3 regions of the Halomonas sp. BC1 genome follow, and region 1 is predicted to be linked to each of the others. Evidence: predicted binding sites of a transcription regulator. Region 1 holds the regulator's gene; each other region holds the start of a gene.
The links. The regulator FNR, encoded in region 1, switches genes on or off when oxygen is low (the NO sensors DNR and NnrR bind a similar motif). The targets are predictions, from matches to a motif close to TTGATNTANATCAA.

Region 1 (3,277 bases):
CCTGACCGCGATTACGCCATCGAGATCGACCCCCGTGAAGCAGATGTCTTTACCCTGCGCCACCTGCAGTCGCTGGGTTTCAATCGCCTCAGTCTGGGCGTCCAGGACCTGAACCCTAGGGTACAGGCGGCCATCAACCGCGTGCAGCCCAAGGTCATGACCGAAACCCTGATGGACGAAGCACATCGGCTGGGCTTTCGCTCCCTCAATCTGGATCTGATTTACGGGCTACCGTTTCAGACCGAGCAGAGCTTTGCCGACACGCTTGGCCAGGTCATCGACCTCAACCCGGCCCGCTTGTCGGTGTTCAATTACGCCCACATGCCCAGCCGCTTTGCCCCCCAGCGGCGCATCAGCGAGACAGACCTGCCCAGCGCCGACGAGAAGCTGGCGATCCTGCGCACCACCATCGAGATGCTCACTCAGGCAGGCTATGTGCATATCGGCATGGACCACTTTGCCCGCCCGGACGACAGCCTCGCCCAGGCCCAGCGCCAAGGCACTCTGCAGCGTAACTTCCAGGGCTACTCCAGCCACGCCCAGTGCGACCTGATTGGCTTGGGCGTTTCGGCCATTTCCCGTATCGATGATCTGTATGCCCAGAACCCCACCCAGCTGGCCGCGTATGAAGCGGCATTGGATGAAGGTCGGCTGGCAACCGTCAAAGGAGTACGTTTAAATAAGGACGACCTAATGCGGAGAGACGTCATCGAGCGCCTGATGTGCGATATGGAAATTGACCTGGCCAGCGTTGGCCAACGTTGGCACATCGACGCGCCCGCCTACTTCGCCAGCGCGCTGGAGCGCCTGCAGCCCGCCGAGCGGGATGGCCTGCTGCAGCGCGAAGGGAACCGCCTGCGGGCAACACCGACCGGGCGGCTGCTGATTCGCCACCTGGCCATGGCGTTCGATGCGCGCCTGCCAAGCCAGTCATCGCAACGCTACTCGAAGATCGTATAAACGGCACCTTGAGATATCCACCCCCTGACCCTATGATGGCTAATGAAAAGGGAGAACAACATGCCATATCCTGCCAGCCAACGACGTTCACTGCTGCAAGAGGCGCGCTGCCAGACCTGCAGCCTCAGCTCGCTGTGCCTACCGCTCGCTCTGGAGCTGGAGGATATGAGCCAGTTCGACGCCATCATCCGCCGCCGCGCACCGCTCAAGAAGGGCGAACCGCTGTTTCGCCAGGGCGATGCGTTCACCAGCGTCTATGCGGTACGTTCCGGCAGCCTGAAACAGGTGACCAGCGAAGGCAACGGCAACGATCAGTTGACCAACTTCTATCTGCCCAGCGAGCTGGTGGGGTTGGATGGTATCGATGAAGAGCAGTATCCCGGCAGCGTGATCGCCCTGGAAACCACCACGGTGTGCGAGATTCCTTTCGACCGCCTGGACACCCTATCGGAAGAGCTGCCGGAGCTGCGCGGCCAGCTTTACCGCAGCATGAGCAAGGAGCTGCGTGACGATCGGCGCATGATGCGCCTGCTATCGCGCAAGACCGCCGACCAGCGGCTGGCCAGCTTCCTGATTACCCTCTCCGACCGCTTCCGGCGGCGCGGCTACTCGCCCTACAGCTTCCGGCTCTCCATGTCCCGCGCCGATATGGGGAACTACCTGGGCTTGGCCGTCGAGACCGTCAGCCGTATCCTGAGCCGCTTTCAGCAGCAGAACGTGGTGGCCGTCTCGGGCCGAGAGGTCAATATTCTCGACCTGCAGCGGCTCATCACCCTGGCCGAAGAAGAGGAGCAGGCGATCAGCTCACGTTGAACGCCTGAATACGCCCTTCCATCAGCGCCGCCTGTTTGGCTTCCAGCCCGACGAAGTCGAACAGCGCCCGGTCGGCCAATTGGGAAGGCGCCACATTGGTGACGGCCTTGAACATGCTTTCCAAGCGACCCGGGTGCTTCTTGTCCCATTCGGCCAGCATGTCCTTGACGATCTGACGCTGCATGTTGGGCTGCGACCCGCACAGGTTGCAGGGAATGATCGGAAACTCCATCAGCCGTGAGAATTCGGCAATGTCCGCTTCCTTGCAGTAGGCCAGGGGGCGGATCACGATGTTCTTGCCGTCGTCGGACAGCAGCTTGGGCGGCATGGCCTTCAAGGTCCCGCCAAAGAACATGTTGAGAAACAGCGTCTCGAGGATGTCTTCCCGGTGGTGACCCAGGGCAATCTTGTTGGCGCCGATCTCCTCGGCAAACCCGTAAAGTGACCCGCGACGCAGCCGCGAGCAGAGCGCGCAGGTGGTCTTGCCTTCCGGGGTTTTCTCCTTCACCACCGAATAGGTATCCCGCTCCAGAATGTGGTACTCCACACCCAGCTTATCAAGGTAACGGGGCAACACGTGCTCGGGAAAGCCCGGCTGTTTCTGGTCGAGATTGACTGCCACCAGGGAAAAGTTGACCGGCGCATTGCGCTGCAGATTGCGCAGGATTTCCAGCATGGTGTAGCTGTCCTTGCCACCCGACAGGCATACCATGACCCGATCACCCTCATCGATCATGTTGTAATCGATGATGGCGTTGCCCACTTCACGACGAAGACGCTTCTGCAACTTGTTGAATTCGCGCTTCTGTTTGGCATCCTGAAGTTCAGGCTGCTGTTCAGGCGCCGCATTGGTGGCACGCGTCGCCGAGGAGGGGTCGAAAAAGTCAGGTGATAACATGGTCGTTGTACTGCCGATGGGTGAAGGAGCAGCGGCTATTCTACAAGACTCGCAGGCGCGACCCAATACAAACCCATCGTCGGCCTCTGGCCACACCGAGCGGCAGCGCGTCGGCTCACACCGTGAAAAGGCGCTCACTCTGCAGGCGCTGATAGAGCAGCGCCGCCGCCGTGGCCTCGCTGTGCACCGAGGGCCAGGCCAGCGGCAAAGACCAGCATGACAGCGCTTCGTTGATGCTCGGGCCGACCTCTGCCTGGGGATGCAAGCGGCGTAGCTGACGAGCGTGCAGCCTGGCCAGATCGACTTGGGCATTGGGTAGCCCAAACCCCAGCGTGGCTTTGAACATCCGACCAAGCGGCGCCAGCAAGGTATCCAGCTGCCACCCCACCACTGGCCGATTGCCGATGAACTCCGCCAACGCTTCGACTCGGGCTGCCAAGGCAACCGGCACAGCGCCCTGCTCCTGACGATGAGACAAGGGCTCGTCGACCATGGCCAGCGTGTCGCTCCAGGCATGGCTGGTCAACACCCGGCGCGGCGTCAATACGACAGCGGCCACGCGCAGCTCGCCCGGGCGAGCCTGGCTTTCACGACACGCCAACGCCA
Region 2 (3,277 bases), on a different contig from region 1:
GATACGTGACATCGACGTGCGCTCTTCCAGGGTTTCCACCACTGGTTCCAGCAGTGAAATGGCCGACGTCAGGGCGGCAAAGGTCAGCAGCAGGAAGAACATCAGGCCCAGAATGGTGCCGCCGGTCATGTTGCCAAACGCCAGGGGCAGGGTGACAAAGATCAGGCCAGGGCCTTCGCCGGCACTCAGGCCGTTGGCAAAGACGATGGGGAAGATGGCCAGGCCCGCTAGCAGGGCGATGGCGGTATCCAGCAGGATGACCGTTCGCGCGGTGCTGATCAGGTTGACGTCTTCGCCCAGGTACGAGCCGTAGGCCATCATGATCCCCATGCCCAGCGACAGCGTGAAGAACGCCTGGCCCATGGCCGCCAGTACGACACCACCATCGAGAGCATCCCAGTCAGGGCTGAACATGAAGCTCAGGGCCTCACCAAAGTAGCCGCTGGTCATGCCGTAACCCACCAGCACCAGCATCAGGACCACCAGGGCAGGCATCAGGGTGCGAGCAGCGCTTTCCAGGCCTTTGGTGACCCCGCGTGCCACGATCCCAACGACCAACACCATGAAGGCCGTATGCCACAGCAGCAGGGCGGTAGGGCTGCCCAACATGCCGCTGAAGATGGCGCCAATGCTGTCAGCGTCCTGGTCATTGAAGCTGCCGAGCACCGAACCCAGCGTATAGTTCAACGACCAGCCGCCGATGACGCTGTAGAACGAGAGAATCAGAAAGGCAGCCAGGACGCCGCTGACGCCGACCAGTGCCCACGCTTTCGAGCGGCCATGATTGGCGGCCAGTTCGGCCATGGTATTGATGGGGTTCTTCTGACCGCGACGGCCAATCATCCACTCGGCGACCAGAATGGGCAGGCCGACCAGTGCCACACAGGCCAAATAGACCAGAACGAAAGCGGCGCCACCGCTGTCGCCCACCATGTACGAGAAGCGCCAGATATTGCCCAGGCCAACGGCGGAGCCCGCCGCGGCCAGCACAAAGCCCATACGAGATGACCACTGTGCATGCGCAAGTTTTGCCATAAATCACCTGTTTCAGTTCAATTGTAATGGGTCGATATCGGCAGATTGCGCCGATGTTCGGAAAAAAGAGATTGTCAGCGTGCTTTTCCGAAAGAACGCGCAATTTATCCGATCAAGGGTAGGCTTGCCAGTGAGCCAGCCTAAAAAGGCGGCTTAAAACAGCTGGCTCTGCTTTTCATCGGCGAAAGGTGCCAGGTCCGCCAAAGCAGCCCTGGCCTGCACCAGGCGATAGAGGTGGCGAGCCATTTGGGGAGACTCACGGTTGTCTGCGGTATGCACAAATAAAAAAGGGGTTTTCCCCTGTTTTATCCACAGGCTGAGCTGCTCTATCCAGGGCGTGAAGTAGCGTGTGTTGATCGCTTTGTCAATATGTCCAATGAAGCGAATGATGGGCTGCTGACCAGTGGAAAGCACGTGTAGCGGGAGTTTCGGCTTCTCCTGCTGGGCGTGGGCCAGTCCAGTGTGCCCCTCGTGTGGCGTAGAGAAGAGCGGGCGCACATCCAGCATGACTCGGTTGACCGAATAAGTTATCAACAGGCGGTTCAAGGCTCTCTCCGCGTCACCCTTGTGGAAAAAAACAGGGTGGCGAACGATATAGTGACGAACTTGGAAAAATTGATCTAGATCAAGTGACAAATCAGGGCTTAGTTGCTACGCTCTAAATATAACTATTTTAATACACATCTACAGCGGTGTGTTCTTCCCCTGTGGAGTTATCTATGTCAAAAAAATCTCATCCAATAATAGAAGAGGAAGCGCCCCTCAAGCGTCAAGAACGAGGGCTTTTTCTGTTTATTGTCGTGTTGCTCTTTCCCATTTTGGCCGTAGCGGTGGTGGGGGGCTATGGCTTTTTGGTGTGGATGTATCAAATGTTTGCAGGCCCCCCTGGCCCGCCGCTATAGCAGTGTCACAAGCTTCTATCTGATCACTTTAAAGGTGTTAACCGCTGCTAAATAAAGTGGTTAACATTCTTTTAACGCAGGAATGCTCATGACGCGCACGGATAACAATAATAATCGGCGCAATCTTTTTCGCCGCTTGTCAGGGCGTGATGATGTGCGTCGGCCGCCCTGGAGCAGAGCTGCCTTTCTCGACCTCTGTACCGGTTGTAACGCCTGCATCGACGCGTGCCCGGAAGGCATTTTGTCCCGCGGTGGCGGTGGCTATCCCGAGCTTAGCTTTGCCCAAGCGGGCTGCTCACTGTGCGGTGACTGCGCAACGGTATGCGCGCCACAGGCGATAGAGCGCGGCGGTAGCGTTAGCGAAGCCTTTGCTTGGCAAGCTGAAGTTCAGCCGCACTGCTTGGCACTGGCGAGTATCCATTGCCAAAGCTGCCAGGACGCCTGCGAGTGGAACGTAATTCGCTTTCCGCTGCGCCCCGGTGGTCGGCCACCGCAACCTGAGATCCACTTAGAAAGCTGCACCGGCTGTGGTGCTTGCTACTCCGCCTGCCCTAACCAGGCAATCTCACTGATAACAAAAGATACCGTCTATGGCTGATCAACTGCTGCACATCATTAGCTTTATCGTTCATGCGCGGCCCGAGGCGCTGAAGCAGACAGCGGAGTGGATTACCCAACATAGCGTTGGCGAAGTGATGGGCGAAGACGCGGCTGGAAAGCTCGTGGTCGTCGCCGAACATACTGACGAACAACAACTATTGGCTTTAATGGATCACGTACGCGAGCAGCCTGGCGTTATTGACGCCGCCTTTGTTTATCACGAAGTCGTTGATGCTCTGTCAGCGGATGAGCCGCACGTACAGGAGGGGGAGCAATGAAACTAACACGCCGAGAGTTTGTAAAGGCGAACGCCGCAGCGGTGGCCGCTGCTACGGCGGGGATGTCGATTCCCGCCGGCGCCAGCAATCTAATTACCCATGCTGATCTGAACCGCTTGCAGTGGGATAAAGCACCTTGCCGTTTTTGCGGTGTCGGCTGTAGCGTCATGGTTGGCACCTATAACGGCCAAATCGTGGCGACTCACGGTGATAACCAGTCCGAAGTGAACCGGGGGCTTAACTGTGTTAAAGGCTATTTTCTTTCCAAAATTCTCTATGGGGAGGATCGCTTAACCCAGCCGCTACTGCGTAAGCGCAACGGTCAATACGCGAAAGATGGCGATTTCGAGCCGGTCTCCTGGGATGAAGCGCTCGACCTTATGGCGGAAAAAATCACCAGCGCCATTCGTGAACATGGCCCAGAGAGCGTCGCGCTGTTTGGCTCTGGCCAGTGGACGATCT
Region 3 (3,277 bases), on a different contig from region 1:
CGCCCTGGGTGGCAACGCGTCGCTATTGGCGCTAGGGGATGAGTAGAACGCTCATCGACATAAACTAACCTGAACTCCTGAAAAGGATCCGTCTCATGGTTGACAATAATAGCGTGACTGCCTGCGCAGCCACGGTCCCCCCAGGCCGTGCACCGGGCACAGGGAACTCGACATCGATACACCGCCATGACTTTTCCGGCGCCCTGCTCGACGGCTCGAGCCGTGGCCAGCCACTGGCCACGCCGAACCGGCAGGGGAATTAACAACAAGATCAACGTGCCTTGGTCACGCACTGCCAAGGCGCTAACGCTGTCGGAGCCAGGGATGTACGAAAGAGCGGCCAGCATGCGCGGGCTTTCGTAGGTGACCTGACTCCGTTCTGACGAACTGGAGAAGTGTTATGGCTACTGGTGTTTGGATTAGCTTGCTTGGATATTTTGCGCTCATGATCGCCATCGGCATCTATGCCATGCGCAAAGCGACCTCTTCCTCGGAAGATTACATGTTGGGGGGCCGTACTCTCAGCCCGCAGGTCGCGGCACTCTCGGCAGGGGCCTCCGATATGAGCGGCTGGCTGCTGCTGGGCTTGCCCGGGGCCATGTTCGTGTCTGGGCTGGGCTCTGCCTGGATCGGCATTGGCCTGCTGGTGGGCGCACTGCTCAACTGGATACTGGTCGCGCCTCGCCTGCGCGAGCAGACCATTCATTACGGCAACGCGATTACCATTCCGGCGTTTCTGGCCAACCGATTCCCGACCCGTGCCCTGGCACTGCGCACCGTGTCGGCCATCGTGATCGTGATCTTCTTTGCCGTGTATACCGCCTCGGGCCTGGTAGCCGGTGGCAAGCTGTTCGAAACGGCCTTCACCGGAGTGTACAACTTTGGCGACATGAGCAACTACGCCATGGGCGTCATCATTACCCTCGGCGTGGTGCTGATCTATACCGTGGTAGGCGGCTTCCTGGCCGTGAGCATGACCGACTTCGTGCAGGGCTGCATCATGATGCTGGCCTTGATCATCATGCCTGCGGTAGTGCTGTTCGGTGACGGCGGCGGTGGTTTCTCACAGGCCTCGGTGACGCTCAATAGCATCGATCCCACGCTGCTCTCCTGGACCACGGGGCTGACGTTCGTAGGCTGGCTTTCGGCGGTGACCTGGGGCCTGGGCTATTTTGGTCAGCCGCACATCATCGTTCGCTTCATGGCCATTCGCTCACAAGAAGACGTGCCTGTAGCGCGTAACATCGGTATGGGCTGGATGCTGGTTTCGCTGATCGGTGCCGTATCGCTGGGCCTGGCGGGCCGCGCCTTCGCAGTGCGTAACGGCATGGACATCCAGGACCCTGAAACCATCTTCATCGTGCTGGCCAACCTGCTCTTCCATCCGCTGATCACCGGCTTCCTGTACGCGGCGCTGCTGGCAGCCATCATGAGCACCATCTCAAGCCAGCTGCTGGTCTCCTCCTCTTCGCTGACGGAAGACTTCTACCGCCTGTTCCTGCACAAGAATGCCACCGAGCAGCAGTGCGTCGCGGTGGGCCGTGTGTGCGTCGTACTGGTGGGTATCGTGGCCGCCATCATTGCTTCCAATGAAGACTCGCAGGTGCTGGGGCTGGTCAGCAACGCCTGGGCAGGCTTTGGCGCCGCCTTTGGTCCGCTGATCATCCTCTCGCTGATGTGGCCGCGTACCAACGGTGCTGGCGCGCTGGCGGGCATGATCGTCGGTGCCGCCACCGTCATGATCTGGATTTCGTTGGGCTGGAGCGGCTCCTTCCTGGGTGGCCCGGGCGTCTACGAAATCATCCCCGGCTTCATCGCTTCCTTCATCGCCATCCTGGTCGTCAGCAACATGACCGCCGATGCCGGTGAATACCAGCACATCGAGCGCTGATTTTGGCGATGACTCTTACCCCCTACTCTTGACCCTTTTGCCAACCTCACCACCTGCTTCGGCAGGCGGTGAGCACTGGCAAGCACGCATCCGAGACCTCCTCGTCAAGGCCCCGCCTTGCAGGAGGTCTCTTGCATTGTTGGCCGCTTGCGCAGCGCTCTTTGCCTCAGGTCAATAACCCACCGCTTCTGGCTGGTTATAGTGGCGCCATGGATCACGAACCACTCACCCTCATCATGGTCAGGAGCAACATTATGCGCCCGTTCAAACCCTCTACTCTCATCGCTGCCAGTCTGGCCGCTGCAACGCTGGCCGCCAGCAGCCAAGCGTTTGCCTACGGCGCAGGTGATTTCTTTACCCGCGTGGGCGTGGCACAAGTGTCACCCAAAAGCGACAACGGCGCTCTGGCCGATGGCGCCCTGTCGGTAGACGTTCAGGACAAGACCGACTTCGCCTTTACGCTGGGCTATCGCTTTCATGACAAGGTGGGCATCGAACTGCTAGCCGCACTGCCCTTCAAGCACGACATTGCTCTGAACGGCGAGAACCTTGCCTCGACCAAGCACCTACCACCCACCCTGACGCTGCAGTATTACCCGCTGGGCGGCACCCAGGCACGGGTTCAGCCCTACATTGGCGCCGGTATCAACTACACGCGCTTCTCGGACGAACAGCTGGCGATTGGTGAGTTGGACCTGGACGACTCCTGGGGACTGGCAGGCCAACTGGGTATCGACCTGCTGATCGACGGTAACTGGGCGCTCAATGCCGCCGCCTGGTATCTGGACATCGATACGGACGCCACGGTGAATGGCGCCGCAGCGGGCACCGTCGAAATCGACCCCATTGTGGTCATGGCGGGTCTCAGCTACCGCTTCTAGAAGATGCGGGGCTACCCATCCAACCAAACAGGCCCGGGGCATTTGCTCCGGGCCTGTTTGGTTGAGAAGCACGGCAGCGCCGCACTGGCGGCTACCTGTTCAGTTGTCCGTCACCAGCTGGTCGACTCTTTCCATGGCGCGAATGACCAGCACCTGGTCGCTGGCGCGCACTTTCTCCTGCATCAGATAAGCGGCCATGGCGGGCGCTACCTCACACTTGGCGGGCATGGTCGCCTGGGCCTCGACCAGCGCGGTCAATCGGGCCACAAACACATAGCGCACCCACTGGGGCAGCGACATGGTATCCACACAAAAGGGCTCCTGACTGGCAAACGCGCTCGCCTCTGGAAGGGGGGTGCGCCATAGGTTGGCGGCTTTCATCGCGGCTTCAAGCTCGAGAAGCGCGGTTTGAAGCTGTTGATGGACGCTCATAAACAGTCTACTCATAAGGAATGGTCGGCGTGATTATCCCAACTCTGTGGGTAACTTGCCACCGAGAGGCATG

Region 2: a site for FNR is predicted at 1,651-1,664, ahead of napE (periplasmic nitrate reductase, NapE protein). Genes of this name have one in related genera too.
Region 3: a site for FNR is predicted at 2,053-2,066, ahead of B7L72_RS00330 (OmpW/AlkL family protein). Genes of this name have one in related genera too.

What each region holds. Positions count from the first base shown of each region.
Region 1 covers NZ_LFGS01000004.1:482,059-485,335, forward strand. Annotated here, with positions in the region: gene hemN (oxygen-independent coproporphyrinogen III oxidase) at 1-960, shown strand, start outside; gene fnr (fumarate/nitrate reduction transcriptional regulator Fnr) at 1,021-1,773, shown strand; gene ttcA (tRNA 2-thiocytidine(32) synthetase TtcA) at 1,760-2,671, opposite strand; gene B7L72_RS03840 (DNA polymerase III subunit epsilon) at 2,787-3,277, opposite strand, start outside.
Region 2 covers NZ_LFGS01000017.1:60,270-63,546, reverse strand. Annotated here, with positions in the region: gene B7L72_RS13355 (sodium-dependent transporter) at 1-1,035, opposite strand, end outside; partial or broken gene B7L72_RS13350 (DUF72 domain-containing protein) at 1,189-1,626, opposite strand; gene napE (periplasmic nitrate reductase, NapE protein) at 1,755-1,937, shown strand; gene B7L72_RS13340 (ferredoxin-type protein NapF) at 2,020-2,535, shown strand; gene B7L72_RS13335 (chaperone NapD) at 2,528-2,815, shown strand; gene napA (nitrate reductase catalytic subunit NapA) at 2,812-3,277, shown strand, end outside.
Region 3 covers NZ_LFGS01000002.1:38,002-41,278, reverse strand. Annotated here, with positions in the region: gene putA (bifunctional proline dehydrogenase/L-glutamate gamma-semialdehyde dehydrogenase PutA) at 1-46, shown strand, start outside; gene putP (sodium/proline symporter PutP) at 401-1,891, shown strand; gene B7L72_RS00330 (OmpW/AlkL family protein) at 2,146-2,772, shown strand; gene B7L72_RS00325 (YqcC family protein) at 2,872-3,204, opposite strand.